Regions from separate parts of the Lentilactobacillus curieae genome, predicted to be linked through region 2. Evidence: a T-box and tRNA genes for the amino acid it is inferred to sense, from the RefSeq annotation. Region 2 holds a T-box; the other holds one or more tRNA genes.
The links. A T-box is a leader RNA that pairs with one kind of tRNA and senses whether it is charged. The one in region 2 lies ahead of leuS (leucine--tRNA ligase), so its partner is inferred to be a tRNA-Leu.
Positions count from the first base shown of each region.

Region 1: it has a tRNA-Leu gene. The T-box ahead of leuS (leucine--tRNA ligase) is inferred to sense a tRNA for this amino acid. The anticodon was not compared.

Region 1 covers NZ_CP018906.1:1,346,271-1,355,492, reverse strand. The annotation lists gene rpoB (DNA-directed RNA polymerase subunit beta) at 1-2,998, opposite strand, end outside; gene PL11_RS06460 (ATP-dependent Clp protease ATP-binding subunit) at 3,248-5,734, opposite strand; gene PL11_RS06455 (CtsR family transcriptional regulator) at 5,750-6,217, opposite strand; tRNA gene PL11_RS06450 (tRNA-Pro) at 6,304-6,377, opposite strand; tRNA gene PL11_RS06445 (tRNA-Pro) at 6,531-6,604, opposite strand; tRNA gene PL11_RS06440 (tRNA-Arg) at 6,633-6,706, opposite strand; tRNA gene PL11_RS06435 (tRNA-Gly) at 6,762-6,833, opposite strand; tRNA gene PL11_RS06430 (tRNA-Thr) at 6,839-6,912, opposite strand; tRNA gene PL11_RS06425 (tRNA-Leu) at 6,926-7,007, opposite strand; tRNA gene PL11_RS06420 (tRNA-Lys) at 7,029-7,101, opposite strand; tRNA gene PL11_RS06415 (tRNA-Val) at 7,105-7,177, opposite strand; gene serS (serine--tRNA ligase) at 7,473-8,762, opposite strand; gene PL11_RS06405 (deoxynucleoside kinase) at 9,037-9,222, opposite strand, start outside.
Region 2 covers NZ_CP018906.1:1,692,130-1,701,351, reverse strand. The annotation lists gene PL11_RS08225 (putative polysaccharide biosynthesis protein) at 1-258, opposite strand, end outside; gene PL11_RS08220 (acyltransferase family protein) at 462-1,502, shown strand; gene PL11_RS08215 (alpha/beta hydrolase) at 1,504-2,460, shown strand; gene leuS (leucine--tRNA ligase) at 2,534-4,954, opposite strand; T-box leader at 5,024-5,228, opposite strand; gene PL11_RS08205 (phosphatase PAP2 family protein) at 5,478-5,969, shown strand; gene mnmM (tRNA 5-(aminomethyl)-2-thiouridylate-methyltransferase MnmM) at 5,972-6,541, shown strand; gene PL11_RS08195 (MDR family MFS transporter) at 6,599-8,074, opposite strand; gene metK (methionine adenosyltransferase) at 8,153-9,222, opposite strand, start outside.

The DNA.
Region 1 (9,222 bases), 350 kb from region 2:
CATCCCAAATATCACTATCTTGAGCACCATCGAAAACAGGTGTAGCCATGTGGATACCAAGTTTTCTAGCAGCCATACCTAAATGGATTTCCAAAACTTGTCCGATGTTCATACGAGATGGCACACCCATGGGACTAAGCATAATGTCGATTGGTGTTCCGTCTGGCAAGTAAGGCATATCTTCTTCAGGAATAACCACTGAAACTGTACCCTTGTTACCATGACGACCGGCCATCTTGTCACCAACTTGGAGCTTACGTTTTTGAGCAATATAAACCCGGATCATCTTGTTAACACCTGGAGATAGTTCGTCACCATTCTCACGAGTGAAGACCTTAACGTCTTGGACGATACCGCCACCACCATGAGGAACTCTAAGTGATGTATCACGAACTTCACGTGATTTTTCACCAAAGATGGCATGCAGCAAACGCTCTTCGGCTGATAATTCAGTAACACCCTTAGGAGTAACTTTACCAACCAAGATATCACCATCATGAACTTCAGCACCAATCATTACAGTACCGTTTTCATCAAGGTTCTTAAGTGCGTCCTCACCAACGTTAGGAAGCTCACGAGTCATTTCCTCAGGTCCAAGTTTAGTGTCCCGAGTTTCTGATTCGTACTCTTCGATATGGATTGATGTGTAAACATCATCCTTAACCAATCGCTCGTTGATAGCGATGGCATCTTCAAAGTTATATCCTTGCCAAGTCATGAAGGCAACAACTGGGTTTTGACCAAGAGCAAGCTCTCCGTTTTCCATTGATGGACCATCAGCTAAGATTTCGTCAGCATCAACTTTGTCCCCTGTCTTAACGATTGGACGTTGGTTGTAGTTCTTACCACCGTTTGAACGGTGGAATTTCATTAGCTTGTAGGTATCAAGAGTACCATCTTCGCGACGAACACGAACTTCACGTGAATCAACGTATTCAACGGTACCGTCATACTTACAAATCAAAGCAACACCAGAATCATGAGCTGCTTTATATTCAATACCAGTACCAATAAGTGGAGCATGAGGGTCAACCAAAGGAACGGCTTGACGCTGCATGTTAGCACCCATTAAGGCACGGTTTGAGTCATCATTTTCCAAGAAAGGAATACATGCAGTCGCAACGGCAACTACTTGCTTAGGAGAAACGTCCATGTAATCGACGTTTTCGATTCCAGTTTCGATGTTATTTGACTTAGCACGAGCCATAACAACGTCATTTACAAATGAACCGTCGTCATTCAATGGTGAGTTGGCCTGTGCAATAACGAAGTTATCTTCTTCGTCAGCAGTCAAATAATCGATTCGATCAGTAACTTTGTGAGAAGTCCAGTCAACACGACGGTATGGAGTTTCAATGAACCCATATCTGTTAACTCGGGCATAACTTGACAAACTGTTGATCAATCCAATGTTAGGACCTTCAGGAGTTTCAATAGGACACATACGGCCATAGTGGGTATAGTGAACGTCACGAACTTCATATCCGGCACGGTCACGAGTCAAACCACCAGGTCCAAGGGCTGATAGACGACGTTTGTGTGTCAATTCACCCAATGGATTAGTTTGGTCCATGAATTGTGAGAGTTGAGAAGAACCGAAGAATTCCTTGATTGATGCTACAACAGGACGAATGTTAATCAATTGTTGTGGTGTAACAGTTGCACTGTCTTGAATAGACATTCTTTCACGTACAACACGTTCCATCCGTGAAAGTCCGATTCTAAATTGGTTTTGTAGTAACTCACCAACTGAACGGATACGACGGTTACCCAAGTGATCGATATCATCAGTTGAACCAATACCTTCTTGTAAGTTAAAGAAGTAGTTCATTGATGCGATGATGTCAGCTGGAGTAATGTGCTTGAAGTCGAGACTAATGTTGTCGTTACCAATAACTGGAACAACTCTCTCAGGATCGTTTTCTGATTGAACCTTGATAATTTGCACAGTCATTGGCTCAGTAACAACGGCTTCTTCTGAAGGGTTGAATGTGTATGCCTTGAAGTCCTTGTTATCCAAGTATGGGCTCAAATCTTTCATTACATCCTTGGTCACTAAAGTACCCTTTTGAGCAATAACTTCACCAGTATCAGGATCAGCTAAAGTTTCAGCAAGAGTAAGTCCCAAAAGACGAGTCTTTAAACTGAGCTTCTTGTTAGTCTTGTAACGACCAACTGGAGCCATATCGTAACGCTTTGGATCAAAGAAACGCGCAGTCAATAAACTTCTTGAAGAATCAGCAGTCTTAGGTTCACCAGGCCGCAAACGCTCGTAGATATCTTTCAATGACTCTTCAACACGTGAATCGTCAGTATCTTTATGAACGTCCTTTTCAAGAGTAAGTTCCAAACTGTCGTTTTCACCAAAGATTTCAGTGATTTCTGAATCATCACCAAAACCTAATGAACGAACCAACTCAGTCAACGGAATCTTACGAGTTCTATCAATACGTACATATGAAATGTTCTTTGCATCAGTTTCAAATTCTAGCCATGCACCACGGTTAGGGATGATGGTTGTACCAAATGAAACCTTACCATTTTTATCGTTATCTTCATGGTAGTAAACACCAGGAGAACGAACTAATTGAGAAACAATAACTCGTTCTGCACCATTGATGATAAAAGTACCTTGATTAGTCATCAATGGGAAGTCACCAAAGAACACATCTTGAGTCTTGATTTCGCCAGTTTCGTGGTTAGTCAATTTCAAAGTGATGTGCAATGGTGCTGAATAGTTGGCTTCGTGTTCACGAGCCTCGTCAACAGTATACTTTGGCTCTAAAAGTTGATAATCAACAAATTCCAATGATAATTTTCCTTGGAAATCGTCAATTGGCATAATGCCATCGAATGTTTCCCGTAATCCGTCATCCAAGAACCAATTATATGAATCGCTTTGGATTTCAATCAGATTAGGTAAATCTAGCACTTCTTTGATACGTGCATAACTTCGACGGGTGCGGTGTTTTCCATATTTAACTAAATGTCCTGCCAAGTTTTTCACCTCTCACAAAAATTCCCGAATCGAAATGTTACAGTTTGATTACAATTTGCCTTTTTTAGCAAATTTGCCGGATTTTGAGCAAAAAAAATCCAAAAACAAGCTCAAACTTGCTTTTGGTTTTTATGCAGGTCAACCCGGACAATAGATCGCGCTGACCATTTCGATTCACAACAAATACAACTGTTAATATACCAACTTACATATTAAATGTCAATAGTTTGCCTTACATCGAAAAACTGTTTACTTTTTATTTTTAACTAAGCCCTTAGGTTCAGGTTTCTTGACCGAAATTGTAATCTGATTATTTCTGCCACCAACGGTAACTGAATCTCCAGGGACAATTTCCTTTGCAAGCAACTTAGCGCTTAGATTATCTTCAAGTTGAGTTTGGATTGCCCTTCTAATTGGACGAGCACCGTACTCAGGATCATAACCGTTCTTGGCAATAATGTTAATTGCTGTCTTGGTTACTTTAATGTCGATTCCCTGTTCGTGAATCCTATTAACAACTGGTTTAGTCATCAAGTTAACGATTTGACTCAATTCATTCTTAGTTAATGAATGGAAGATGACTGTCTCGTCAATTCTGTTAAGGAATTCAGGACGGAATCTCTGCTTAAGTGCTTCTTGAATCGTTGATTTCATAGCGTTGTAATCTTCACTAGCCTCTTCAGCACCGAAACCAACAGTCTTCTTATCACGAAGAGTAGTTGCTCCCAAGTTAGAAGTCATGATGATTACTGTGTTTCTAAAGTCAATCTTACGACCCTTAGAGTCACTTAGGAAACCATCATCCAATACTTGAAGTAAAAGATTAAATACATCTGGGTGAGCCTTTTCGACCTCATCGAATAAAACAACTGAATATGGCTTTTGACGAACCTTTTCAGTTAATTGACCACCCTCATCATAACCAACGTAACCAGGAGCTGAACCAATCAAACGACTAGTCGAGTATTTTTCCATGAACTCACTCATATCCACTCGGATAATATCGTCTTCTGAGCCAAAGACTGCTTCTGCAACCGCCTTAGCCAATTCCGTTTTACCAACTCCGGTAGGTCCTAGGAACATAAATGAACCAATTGGACGATTAGGATCCTTCAGACCACTTCTAGCACGTCTAATTGACCTTGAAACTGCTGAAATCGCCTCTTCCTGGCCAATGACCCGCTTATGGAGGACATCTTCCAAGTTCACTAATTTGTCAGCTTCAGTCTTGGTCATCTGGGTAACTGGAACACCAGTCCACTCAGAAACAACCTCAGCAACATCATCCTCAGTTTCCTTAACTTTATAGTTAGGCTTGTCATCTGAGTCAGCAGTTTTTGCTAATTTAGCTTCTAATGCATTAACTTGCTTACGTAGCTTTGCGGCAGCTTCATAATCTTGTGCAAGTAACGCCTCGTTAAGTTCACCATATAATTCTGAAACTTTTTGATGATCCGTTTGAGTCTTGCCATTTTCTAGCTTATCAATTCTAACCTTGGCGGCTGCTTCATCCATCAAATCGATTGCCTTATCTGGCAAGAATCTATCTGAAATGTAGCGACTTGAAAGTGAAACAGCAGCTTCAAGAGCTTCATCGGTAATTTCTACTTGGTGGTGAGCTTCGTACTTAGGTCTTAACCCTTTTAGAATTTCCAAAGTTTCGTCAGTAGTTGGTTCAGCAACACTAACTTTGGCAAATCTACGTTCAAGAGCTGAATCAGATTCAATGTACTTTTGATATTCATCCAAAGTAGTTGCACCAATCAATTGTAACTCGCCACGAGCTAATGCTGGTTTTAAAATGTTAGATGCATCGATTGCACCTTCAGCACCCCCAGCACCAATCAAAGTGTGCAATTCATCAATGAAGAGAATGATGTTACCGTCTTGGTAAATTTCTTCGATAACTTTCTTCAAACGATCCTCAAATTCACCACGATACTTTGTTCCGGCAACTAAAGAACCCATATCAAGCATCATTAGTCGCTTGCTTTCCATATCTGATGGGACTTCACCGCCGACAATCTTCTGGGCTAGTCCTTCAGCGATTGCTGTCTTACCAACGCCTGGCTCACCAATCAATACAGGATTATTTTTAGTTCTACGAGCCAAAATCTGAATAACCCGCTTAACTTCTAAATCACGGCCAATAGTTGGATCGAGTTTGTCCTCACGCGCTAATTCAGTTAAATCACGCGCAAGTGAATCAATTGTAGGTGTTGCAGAATCACTTTGTTTTTGTTGGTTTTGACCTCTACGTTTTGGTCCGTTGTTAGTTGCCATTGAGCCACCACTAACCCCCATCTTCCGCAGGGTAACCTTTCTGATTTGAGCTAAGTCGAGTCCAAGATTAATTAAAATCCGTGAAGAGAGTGCTTCATCGTCAGTTAACAGTGCTAGTAAAATATGCTCAGTTCCAACTTTAGGAACACCATTCTTCTTAGCAAAATCGCCAGCCTGAGCCAACACCTCTTTTGCCTTTGGAGAGTATGGTAAATAATCATTCGAATCTAAGTCTTTTAAAGTACCATATCCGGCAAATCGTTCAACTTCTTCAATAATATCTTCAGAAGTTACCGAAAACTGTGAAAGTGCCTTGTAAGCAATCCCGTTTGTTTCGATAAGTAGCCCGAGCAACAAGTGTTCAGTACCAATTGCTTGGTGTTTAAAACGCTTAGCCTGCCGTTGAGCTATAGAAAGAACGTTCTTTGCGCTTGGTGTGAATAAATTATCCATATATACCCTCGCTTCCTAGCGGTCATACTTCAACCGGTTCAAAATAGAAATCATAATGTTAGCCCGAAGTATAGCCGTTAATTCATTATTGTTCAAATCAATTGCACTCTTATCAATCGCAGATAGTATAATGCTTGCCTCTCTTCGATTAATTAATTCATTATTATATAACGTTGAGACGATTGTTTCACTATCTCTTTTCGAAATTTCGTTACCAATTGCCGCAATCAATGAATCTAATATATCAATATCGTCTAGCAGATGCACTTTTTCAATCCGAATGTATCCTCCGCCACCACGCTTACTTTCCACAATATACCCATTTTGAATGGTAAAACGTGTGTTGATCACATAGTTTATCTGGGAAGGAACCACGTCAAATAAACCGGCAATTTCTGAACGACGAATCTTAACAGTTTCGTTTTCCGCTAGAATTTTCTTTAAATACTTTTCAATTAAATCTGAAATATTTTCGTCAGCCATATAATCACCCAATCCTTGACTAATCCTGACTATTATTATACGAATCCACCATTAAATTGCAATTAATATCTCTTGATACAAAAAAATCGGGAAAACAAGATTTGAACTTGCGACCCCTACGTCCCGAACGTAGTGCTCTACCAAGCTGAGCTACTTCCCGATAATGTGCATATTTAATTACTATCTATATAATATAGCACAAATGTTAATAACTAAAACAAGGTCAGACAAGGCTAAACAATCGTGGATAAGAAAAGGACATGAATTAACTAATTCATGTCCAACGATCTTGGTGACGCTATGTAATTGACTATCGGGAAGACAGGATTCGAACCTGCGACCCCCTGGTCCCAAACCAGGTGCTCTACCAAGCTGAGCTACTTCCCGAAATATACCGATAAAACGGCATAAAAAATGCACCCAGTAGGAGTCGAACCTACAACCTTCTGATTCGTAGTCAGACACTCTATCCAGTTGCGCTATGGGTGCAAAATAAATATTAAGTTGTAACGAGTAACACTTGCTACTCCCATCCGAAGATGGAAGCGGAAGACGGGATTCGAACCCGCGACCCCCACCATGGCAAGGTGATGTTCTACCACTGAACTACTTCCGCAAAAGTGCCGACTAGACGATTCGAACGCCCGACCTCTTCATTACTAGTGAAGCGCTCTAACCAACTGAGCTAAGTCGGCATATTGGAACAACTGCGGGCGAAGGGATTCGAACCCCCACGTCAATAGACACTAGAACCTAAATCTAGCGCGTCTGCCAGTTCCGCCACGCCCGCAAAACTTCGAAAAACTGGCGATGAGCCGTGGCAGTCTCGAACTGCCGACCCTCTGATTAAAAGTCAGATGCTCTACCAACTGAGCTAACGGCTCATATGGAGGATACAGGGATCGAACCTGTGACCTCCTGCTTGTAAGGCAGATGCTCTCCCAGCTGAGCTAATCCTCCATGGTACATTTAGAAATGGATGATAGAGACATCCTCAATGCAACTATTACATTGTATCATCGCCACCAGACCGCGTCAAGAAGCAATTTTACGTTTGTTTTCTAATTGCAATGCCAATTTTTCGACAAGAATTATTATATCGTATCTAGCCGTTCATGAAAAGCCTTTTTTTGAGATTATCTGATTTTTTTCGGGCAGATCGAATGAAGGCCAATCAAACCCGCGTCAAATCAACACTTTAAACAAAAGGCCGATAGCGAGAATGACTCTCACTACCGGCCTTAAATCTATTTAGTTACTTTTGTTTTTCAATTTTAGTCATTCCGTGCATGTAAGGAACCAACACATCTGGGATCGTAACTGTACCATCTGCATTTTGATAATTCTCCAAAATTGCAGCGACAGCTCTACCAACTGCCAATCCTGAACCATTAAGTGTATGGACGAATTGAAGTTTACCATCCTCATCCCGATACTGAATGTGTGCTCTTCTTGCTTGGAAGTCAGTTGTATTAGAACAACTCGAGATTTCGCGATAACGATTTTGGGCTGGGAACCAAACTTCAAGATCATTAGTCTTAGCAGCTGTAAAACTCATGTCCCCAGTGGTTAACGTAATCACGTGGTATGCCAAACCAAGTTTTTGAAGTAAGCTTTCTGCTTGGTGAGTCAAGTCTTCCAAGGCATCCCATGATTGCTCAGGTTTGGTAAACTTAACCATTTCCACCTTATTAAATTGATGTAAACGAATTAATCCACGAGTATCTTTTCCGGCACTTCCGGCTTCAGATCTAAATGCAGGAGATAGTGCGGTTACTGACATTGGTAAATCTTCTGCTGGGAGAACTTCTTCACGATGATAGTTAACCAAAGGAACTTCGGCAGTAGGGATTAGCGTGTATTCACGATCACCGTCCATCGTCTCGTAGCCAGCCTTAGTTTCTTTAAACTTAGGAAATTGGCCAGTACCAAACATCGCATCATCGCTGACCATGTATGGGGTAATCATTTCTTTAAACCCAGCCTTGGCGTTTTCATCAAGAAAGAAGTTGTAAACGGCACGTTCTAGTAAAGCACCATCCCCGACATAGTAAACAAACCGGCTACCTGATACCTTAGCTGCCCGTTCAAAGTCTAAAATCCCAAGATCTTCACCAATTTCAAAATGCTCTTTTGGCTTAAAGTCGTAGTTCGGTAAATCGCCAACTTTTCTAAGCTCAACAGCGCCTTCTTCAGTTAATCCAACGGGAACATCATCGGCTGGAACGTTGGGTAAGTGGGCGGCCAAATTATTTTGGTCATTCTCAATCTCACGTAATTGTTCATCTAGCTCCTTGATTTGGCCACCGACTTCTTTCATATCGTTGATGGCACTTGAAGCATCTTCTTTGTTACGTTTAAGCTGTGAAATTTGTTCTGAAACTTCATTTCTCTTAGCTTTTAATGATTCTGATTGAACAATTAATCCCCGGCGTTTAGTATCAAATGACAATAATTCGTCAATTGTTTCGGGCTTAACGTTTCTAGTTGCTAACTTATCCTTGTAAAATTGTGGATCTTTTCTGATCAATTTAATATCTAGCATTATTTATCCCTCCGAAATATATAAAAAGGACCCCTCGTCGTTGGGACGAAGGATCCTTTTTCGCGGTACCACCCAAGTTTTCAGCCACATTTTGCGACCAAACACTCAAAGTATGGTAACGGCATACAACCGTGCAGCATTACCTGCCCGTTCACTCGTACTGGAAGTTTCGATAGCAATTCACACCAACCATTGCCTCTCTGAAATCTACTTAAAGGTACGAAACGTTTTTGACTGACTAAAGTATAACCAATCCTAAGTCAGACTGCAATCACTAGATTGCCAAATCGTTAAGTTTATCATCGATTATATTAATAACTTGCTTTCGGTCGCTTTCGCTTTCCACAAAATCATAGTGGTCACCGTCAATCTGAATCTTTGGTGATTTATCATATTGTTCATACCAATTTGAGTACCTAGAATTAAGGTCCTTATAGTATTGGAACAAACTAGGATCCGT
Region 2 (9,222 bases):
ATTATAATGGGAAACTTGTTTAGCAATTGCAGAAGGGATACCCGCAATCGCTACAATCAGGACAAAACTGTAAATATTATATCCAAACCCATAAAGTGCATTTCCACGGTAGAAATAATCGCCAAACCATTGGCGCCAAGGAATAATATAAATTGCTCCTAAAATTCTAGAGAAAATACTTCCTGCAGTCATCCATGCAGAACCGGATAGCATTTTATCCCTAGAGGCATCCCCTTGCGAATTATCAATCTCATTCATCACAACGTCCCACTTTCATCGATATAGTACACTCGTACTATTTTATCAAGAATCAAATTAATATCAATCTTTCATTTTAAGGTCTTTACAAAACTTTATCAAAAAAAGTTTAATCTGACTGTAAAGAAAAAGTATTGTATTAAAATTAATAAATGCACTAGAATGTTATTATTGGTTATTTTAGCAATATAAAAAATCTTGGGGTGAATAAATTGAGTAAAAAACGGATCGAATGGGTGGACGTGGCCAAAGCAATCGGAATTATGGCGGTTGTCCTAGGACACTCCCTTACTGTTCATGGTACGTTATATCATTTTCTATACTGGTGGCATATGCCAATCTTCTTCATAATGGGTGGTTTCTTCTTAAGGCCCGTTAAACCTGGCCAGTGGCTGACATTTTTCAAGAAACGGGTATTCCCACTGCTTATTTCCTACTTCTTCTGTGGAACGATTTTGGTAATTGCCTCTCATTTCTTCAGAAACGAAAGTTGGAAATATACGATGTTTTACTTTGTCCGTCTTGTATATGGTGGGCGAGTATTAAATCATTACACTAGTGTTTTTTGGTACATTAACGTATACCTACTTGCTTTGGTATTCGTTACTTTCCTAATTACATACATTAAAAACCGGGAATATTTGATTATTGCTGGTTTTATTTCCTTAATTATCGGAACAAGCTATAAGCACATTCATTTCTTAAACTGGAAATACACACCATGGGACTTTGATGTTGCTCTCATCGTGGCATTCTTTGTTATATTCGGTTATTTATACTTTAAAAATATTCAAAAAATCGTTAAAGATCTTTGGATAATCATTCCATCTGCAATGATTACGTGCTGGTTGATTTTCATGCAACACGCTGATAAATTCAACTTTGGCTTCTTCTTGAAATCACGTTTAATTCACGCTTCATACCATCACATTCCCCTCTCACGGGTATCTTATATAACAATTATTCCAATCATGGTAAGCATCGTGGTTTTCAGTTTTTGTTATTTCCTATCAGAATACACACCACATTTCTTGGTACATTTTCTTCAGGTAATCGGTCAACAAACCTTAGGAATCATGTACCTACACAAGGCTTTCTTAGATATTTTAGGTCAGATTGGGATTCAATCTCCATACGTACAAACTTTTTTTGCCCTTGTAATTTCCTTTATTCTTTCATATATTTATATGTATTTCCTAAATCGGATTAGATTATCCAAAATGAACAAGGTGGCTAGAGAATAGTATGTTTGCAAAGTTGCGCTCATTTAAATATCAAGCGCTATATTTCCCAATCGGAATCATAATTATTCTCATATTGGGATTCTCTTTTTGGCAATCTCGCCCACAGGAACTCAAACGGCCCGATTCAAGGTTCGTCGACAGCAATACCCCAACGATGTTTATTCACGGCTGGTCAAGTAGCCTACTTGCTGAAAGGGATATGGTTACATCCGCCGAAGTCCGGGGGATTGCCAAGAAGCGAATGATTGTTAATGTTAAATCTAACGGTAAAATTGTTATTCAAGGAACCATCAAAAAGTGGATGCGCAATCCCATTATCATGGTTCAATTTAATAATAACCGGGCTGGCGAAGTTCAATACGCACACTGGATCACAAAGGTGTGCAAATTACTAAAGTCCAAGTACCACGTTAACAAATTGAATTTTGTTGGCCACTCTATGGGAGCATATGCGACGGTTTACTACAACCTTATGAATGGTAACCGTAAGGATTTGCCAACTAGTGAGAAGCTTTGTTTAATTGCTGGTCCATATGATGGCATCATTAACAATCAAAAAGCTAATCAACCAACTTCTGGGCCACTAAGTCAGCTTTGGGATGATGTCCCAAATAAAAATAAAATCTTAGCTGATGGAAAACCCGAGATCATTCATCCGGAGTTTAAGTTGCTATACCGTCTGCGAAATAATTTTCCTCACCAAACTAGAGTACTTAACATATACGGGAACTTAGGTGATGGTTCAAATTCAGATGGCGTTGTCACCAACGCGTCTGCCCTGTCACTAGGGTATTTATTGCGTGATCACGTTAACTTTTACCAAACATATGAAGTGTTTGGAGCTAAAGCTCAACACTCTGCCCTACACAATAACAATCTTGCTGTAAACAAACAGCTGACAGAATTTATTTGGTCTAAAAACTATCAACCAAATACAGCAAATGATTTGCAACAATAAAATACCCAAACAAAAAATGGAGATTAGATATTCTTGATTAATATCTAATCTCCATTTTTATTTATCCGATAATTTATTTAGCTACAATGTTAACAATCTTGTTAGGAACTACGATTACCTTGCGAATTGTTGCATCGCCAGTAAATTCCTTAACCTTTTCATCATTTAATGCAGTCTCTTTGACCTTATCTTGATCTTCATCACGTGCTACTTTTATGTGGGCACGAACTTTACCATTAACTTGAACCACCATCTCAACAGTGTTTTCAACTAACTGGCTTTCATCATAAGTTGGCCAGTCTTCATAAGCAATGGTATCGTCATGTCCCATCAAGCTCCATAATTCTTCAGAAATATGGGGAGCAACAGGAGCAAGTAATTTCACAAATCCTTCTAAGTACTCAATTGGCAAAGCGTCAGCCTTGTAAGCATCATTAACAAATACCATCATTTGAGAAATTCCGACATTGAATCTCATGTTTTCAAAGTCATCGCTAACAATTTTCACTGTTTGGTTGTATATCTTAGTCAATGTGCCGTCATTAAATGTAGTAACTCTATCACGAAGATGGTTATTATCATCTATCATCAAGCGCCAAACCCTGTCCAACCAGTGGTGTGCCCCGTGAATTCCCTCAGTACTCCAAGGCTTTGAAGCATCCAAAGGTCCCATGAACATTTCATATAATCTCAAGGTGTCAGCACCATACTGGTCAACAATTTCGTCAGGATTAATAACGTTACCTTTTGATTTAGACATCTTTTCGTGGTTGGTTCCAAGAATCATTCCCTGGTTGACCAACTTCTGGAATGGTTCTTTTGTTGGTACAACACCAATATCATAAAGGAATTTATGCCAGAATCTTGCATAAAGCAAGTGCAATACGGCATGTTCAGCCCCACCAACGTAAAGATCTACGGGTGACCAATATTTAAGTTTGTCATAATCTGCTAATGCGTCATTATTGTGTGGATCAACATAGCGCAAGAAGTACCATGAGCTACCTGCCCATTGTGGCATTGTATTAGTTTCACGTTTACCCTTACGGCCGTTCTCATCGACAACGTTTACCCAGTCATCAAGGTTGGCTAGTGGGCTCTCTCCGCTACCTGAAGGTTCAATGTTCTTAGCCTTAGGTAATCTAAGTGGGAGTTCGTTTTCAGGGACCAATGTGGTTTCGCCATCTTCCCAGTGAATAACTGGAATTGGTTCACCCCAGTAACGTTGACGTGAGAAAATCCAGTCACGAAGTCTGTAGTTAACCTTTTCGCTACCAACACCCTTATCACTTAACCAATCAATTGCTGCACTAATTGCATCTTCCTTATTCATTCCGTTTAAGAAATCAGAATTAATGTGCTTACCGTCTCCAGTGAAGGCCTCTTCATCAACGTTGCCACCTTCGATAACCGGTACAATTGGTAAGTCAAACTTCTTAGCAAATTCATAATCACGATCATCATGGGCTGGAACGGCCATGATGGCACCAGTTCCGTATGAAGCAAGAACATAATCACCAATCCAGATTGGAACTTTTTTACCGTTGATTGGGTTAATACCATAAGCTCCGGTAAATACCCCACTCTTATCCTTGTTCAAATCAGTCCGTTCAAGATCAGACTTCCGTGACACTTTGTCTTGGTATGCTTCAACGACTGAACGCTGTTCATCAGTCACAATTTTTGAAACCAAGTCATGTTCGGGTGACAGCACCATATAAGTTGCACCAAATAAAGTATCCGGTCTAGTAGTGAAGACTTCAATCTTTTCATCTGGATGACCATCAACTCCGAAGAACACACTGGCACCTTTCGAGCGACCAATCCAATTTCTTTGTTGTTCCTTGATACTTTCAGGCCAGTCAAGATCGTCTAAATCATCAATCAAACGATCAGCATATGCGGTGATTTTTAAGACCCATTGACGCATTGGTACACGGTAAACTGGGTAACCACCACGTTCAGTTTTACCATCAATAACTTCTTCGTTTGAGACCACCGTCCCGCCCATGAAGTCAGGTGCCCAGTTTACTTCGATTTCATCTTCGTAGGCCAAGCCCTTTTTATACAATTGTTCAAAAATCCACTGAGTCCATTTGTAGTAATCTGGATCAGTTGTGTTAACTTCGCGGTCCCAATCATATGAAAAGCCAAGCGATTTAATCTGACGTTTAAAGTTCTTAACGTTCTTTGCAGTAAAATCGCGTGGGTTATGTCCAGTCTTTAAAGCATATTGCTCAGCAGGTAGTCCAAACGCATCCCAGCCCATTGGGTGAAGTACATTTTTACCCTGCATTCTTTTCATTCTGGCCATGATATCAGTTGCGGTATATCCTTCAGGATGACCAACGTGAAGCCCTTGTCCTGATGGGTAAGGAAACATGTCTAGTACGTAGTACTTTTCCTTATCCATTGAATCAGACGCCTTAAACGTCTTATTTTCATTCCAGTAATGTTGCCATTTACGCTCGATCACATCGTGATTATATGCCATACATCTCATCCTCTCGATTTCTGCAATTTTTAACTAAAAAAGCCCCATAACAAACCAATTCTTGGCTTATCATAGGGCGAGTTATCGCGGTACCACCTATATTCTCTTCAATTCGAAGAGCACTCAAACGCCTTAACGTGGCTACCGGGTTAGTTTACTTTTGTTCAATTAACCATTCAGCGATGAGTTCACCACCTAACCTTCCAAGTTCACATTTACCACTTGGTTTCTGTAAAAGGTTTAGATGATTACTAATTCGCCTCGTCATTTTAAAAAATTAAAATTGCTGACATTAATGCTATCAAATCATTTAGAAAAAAGCAACATCACAATGATATACTTATCAATGTAAATAAACTACGCATAAGAAGGAACCCCCGTGAACAAATCAATTTCTAAGCGCCAATCAAATACAATTATTTTCGCAGCAATTATTTTCATTGTGCTTACTTTACTAGTTGTCATCCATTCAAAAACTTTTCAAACGATAGACGATCAAATTCAATCGTGCCTACGACTACCCATGTCGCCAAAATTAACTCACGTTCTGTTAACCATCACAAATTTAATGGGCGTTTCCGATTCGATGATTATCTCAATCATCCTAGTGTTGTTACTTGCAGTGACCAAACATTTTAATTCAGCAGCCTTCTTAATGGTTAACGGACTGCTTTTATCATACCCGATCAACGTCGGCATCAAGTTTCTAGTTAATCGACCAAGGCCAAGCTTGCCACACCTGGCAGTTGTGAACTCCTCTAGTTTTCCGAGTGGTCATTCGATGGTAAGTATCATGGTTGGCGGATCTTTAATCTTTGTTTTGAATAAAATAATTAGTCACCAGACAACAAAGTTTATCGTTGACTGCTTAATTTGCGGTTTTATTCTGCTAATTGGATATTCAAGAATCTATTTAGGGGTTCATTACCCCAGCGACGTTTTAGCTGGTTTTTGCTTAGGGCTCTTAATCATTAATATTACGAATGTTTTCTTTAAAAGGTGGAATCTATTATGAACATTTTACAATCTGCACTTTCATTCAGCCATACGTTGCTCTCTAACGCAGTGAAACCTGGTGACCGGGTAATTGATGCAACAATGGGAAATGGACACGATACGCTGTTTTTAGCACAATTGGTAGGTGATTCTGGTCACGTAGATGCGTTTGATATTCAAAAGCAAGCACTCACTTCAACAAACGGCTTGTTAGAAAAAAATCAGATTGCAAAGAACACCTACACTCTTCATCAGGCTAGCCATGATACGATTGCTAAAACTGTTCCTGCCTCAGAGCCAATCAGCGCAGCAATTTTTAACTTAGGCTATTTGCCAGGCGGAGACAAAACCGTTATCACCCACAAAGATTCATCCCTAAACGCAATCAAACAATGTTTAGATTTACTATTTCCACACGGATTGGTCATCGTGGTATTGTACTACGGGCACGAAGGTGGCGTTGAAGAAAAAAATGCAATTCTACAATTTGCGAGCCAACTTGACCAACACCAATTTAACGTAATGACGTATCAGTTCATTAATCAAGTACAGGCGCCACCAATTTGTTTAGCATTTGAAAAGCGAAAATAAAAAAGCCGGTTCAAAACTCAATCCACGTTGGAAGAGAATTGAGTTTTGAACCGTCTTTTATTTTTTTGATTTTTTGCTGCGGTCATAAGAATTTGCAGCATATGCAAGGACAATTAAAATAAGTCCCAAAATAAATACGTTGTGTAATGATGAATACAATATTTGTCGCAATTCTGGCAACATTTTCACCGGTAATTCGCTGACAGTTTGTGGATTGATCAGCTTATCCATCATATTAAGCGTAATTCCGTTACTAGAAGCCACCTTGCCCATCATTGTCATATTCATAACAATTCCAAACGCTGACATCATCAAGGACTGACCAAGAGTTCTCGCCAATGTATTAAATGAAGTTGCCACCCCAATTTGATTGTGATCAACGGTGTTTTGCACACTAATTGTAGATGTCGTTATTGTAATTCCAAATCCGACCCCACAAATTGCGGAAATCAATAGGAATGCAACGAATGGTGTTTCTGCTGGAATTAAAATCATAATGACCGCCCCAACTAATACGAATGCTAAACTGGCATTGATAATTGCTTTTGGAGTCATTTTAGCCATCATTTTTCCAGCAATAAACGAACCAACAATCCACATCAGAGAACTTGGGGTAACCGCAAATCCAGCCATCGATGCTCTAAGTCCTAAAATTCCTTGTGTCCAATCTGGCAAATAAACCTCGTAACCAATTAAAAATCCACTTACCAATGCTGCCACTAAGTTTTGTGCAACAAACGTTCGATTTTTAAAAAGCGATAGAGGTATCAATGGGTTTTCAACTACCGTTTCTGTTCGAATAAACATCACCCCAGAAAATACTGCGACAACTAGACAGCCACCAATCTCAAACCAGTTAACTGGTGTTTGGCCTAAAATTTGAAAGGCATACATAATTGCCAATAACGTGACTGTAAGAAACGTCATTCCCCGTACATCGATTTTTGACTTAGTAGTAACTTTATCTTCGTCTAGATAAATAAAAATCATTCCCATTACAATCAAACCAATTGGCAAATTGATGAAGAAGATCCAGTGCCAACTTAAGTTATCGACAATAAACCCACCTAGTAACGGGGCAATAATTGAGGCGATTCCCCAAGCAGAACTATTTAGGCCTAACACCTGTGCCCGCTTTTCCAACGGATAAACATCAGCAATAATCGTATTGGAAACTGGCATAATTGAGCCTGCTCCAATTCCCTGAACTGCCCGCCAAAAAATCAGCACAATCATAGAATGGGAAAGTCCAGACATCACCGACCCAATTATAAATATCAACAAGCCAAGTAAAAACATTGGCTTTCTACCAATTTGATCGGCTAGCTTGCCATAAATTGGGGTTGAGATGGCATTAGTAAGTAAAAAGATTGAAAACACCCAGTTCATCAAGGACACACCATGAAGGTCACCGACAATGGTTGGCATGGCAGTTGAGACGATCGTTCCTTCTATGGCACTCATAAACGTGGCAACGAACAATGCTACCGTAACTACCGGAATGTTCGTTTTGTTGTTGGTTTGCTGGGACATGTAAATTCTCCTTATTTTGGTTTCAAATGAAAAAGCGCCCCTGAATTGTCATTCAAGGGCGTTTTGCTAAGTAGCTGTTTATAACTTGAAGTGGTCTTTTAACGCATTAACTTTATCAGTATGTTCCCAAGGTAGATCAACATCAGTTCTACCAAAGTGACCATAAGCAGCAGTTTGTTCATAAATTGGCCGATTAAGGTCAAGCATTTTGATTATTCCAGCAGGGCGTAAATCGAAAATTTCTCTAATTGCTGAAACCAATTGGTCTTCCGGAACTTTTGCAGTTCCAAAAGTATTAACAGAAATTGAAACGGGTTCAGCCACACCAATAGCATAGGCTAATTGGACTTCAATTTGTTCTGCGAGGCCAGCTGCAACAATATTCTTTGCAATATAACGTGATGCGTAACTAGCTGAACGATCAACTTTAGTGGCATCCTTACCTGAGAATGCACCGCCACCATGATGGGCATAACCACCGTAAGTATCGACGATAATCTTACGGCCAGTTAATCCAGCATCCCCTTGAGGGCCACCGATTACAAATCTACCAGTCGGATTAATGAAGTACTTAGTATTGTCATCAAGGTATTCTGCAGGGATTACTGGTTTAACAATGTGCTCCACAACATCTTTACGAATTTGATCTAGTTCAACACCATCATCGTGTTGGGTACTTAAGACGATTGTATCAACTCTTACAGGCTTATTATTATCATCATACTCAACCGTAACTTCAGCCTTAGCATCTGGGCCAAGGTATGACAATTCACCACTCTTACGCAACTCGGCTTGTCTGCGCATTAGTTTATGACTCAAAGAAATGGGAAGTGGCATTAACTCTGGTGTTTCGTTGATTGCATAACCAAACATTAATCCTTGGTCACCTGCACCGATTTGGTCAAGAGGATCGCTATCCCCTTCACGCGTTTCAAGTGCTTCGTCAACTCCTTGGGCAATGTCAGGTGATTGCTCATCAATTGCAACCATCACTGCACAAGTATCACCATCAAAGCCATACTTACCGCCTGTATATCCAATTCGTTTGATTGTCTCACGAACAACGTGCTGGATGTCTACGTATGCATTGGTTGAAATCTCACCAAATACTAACACCAACCCAGTTGTTACTGAGGTCTCACAAGCAA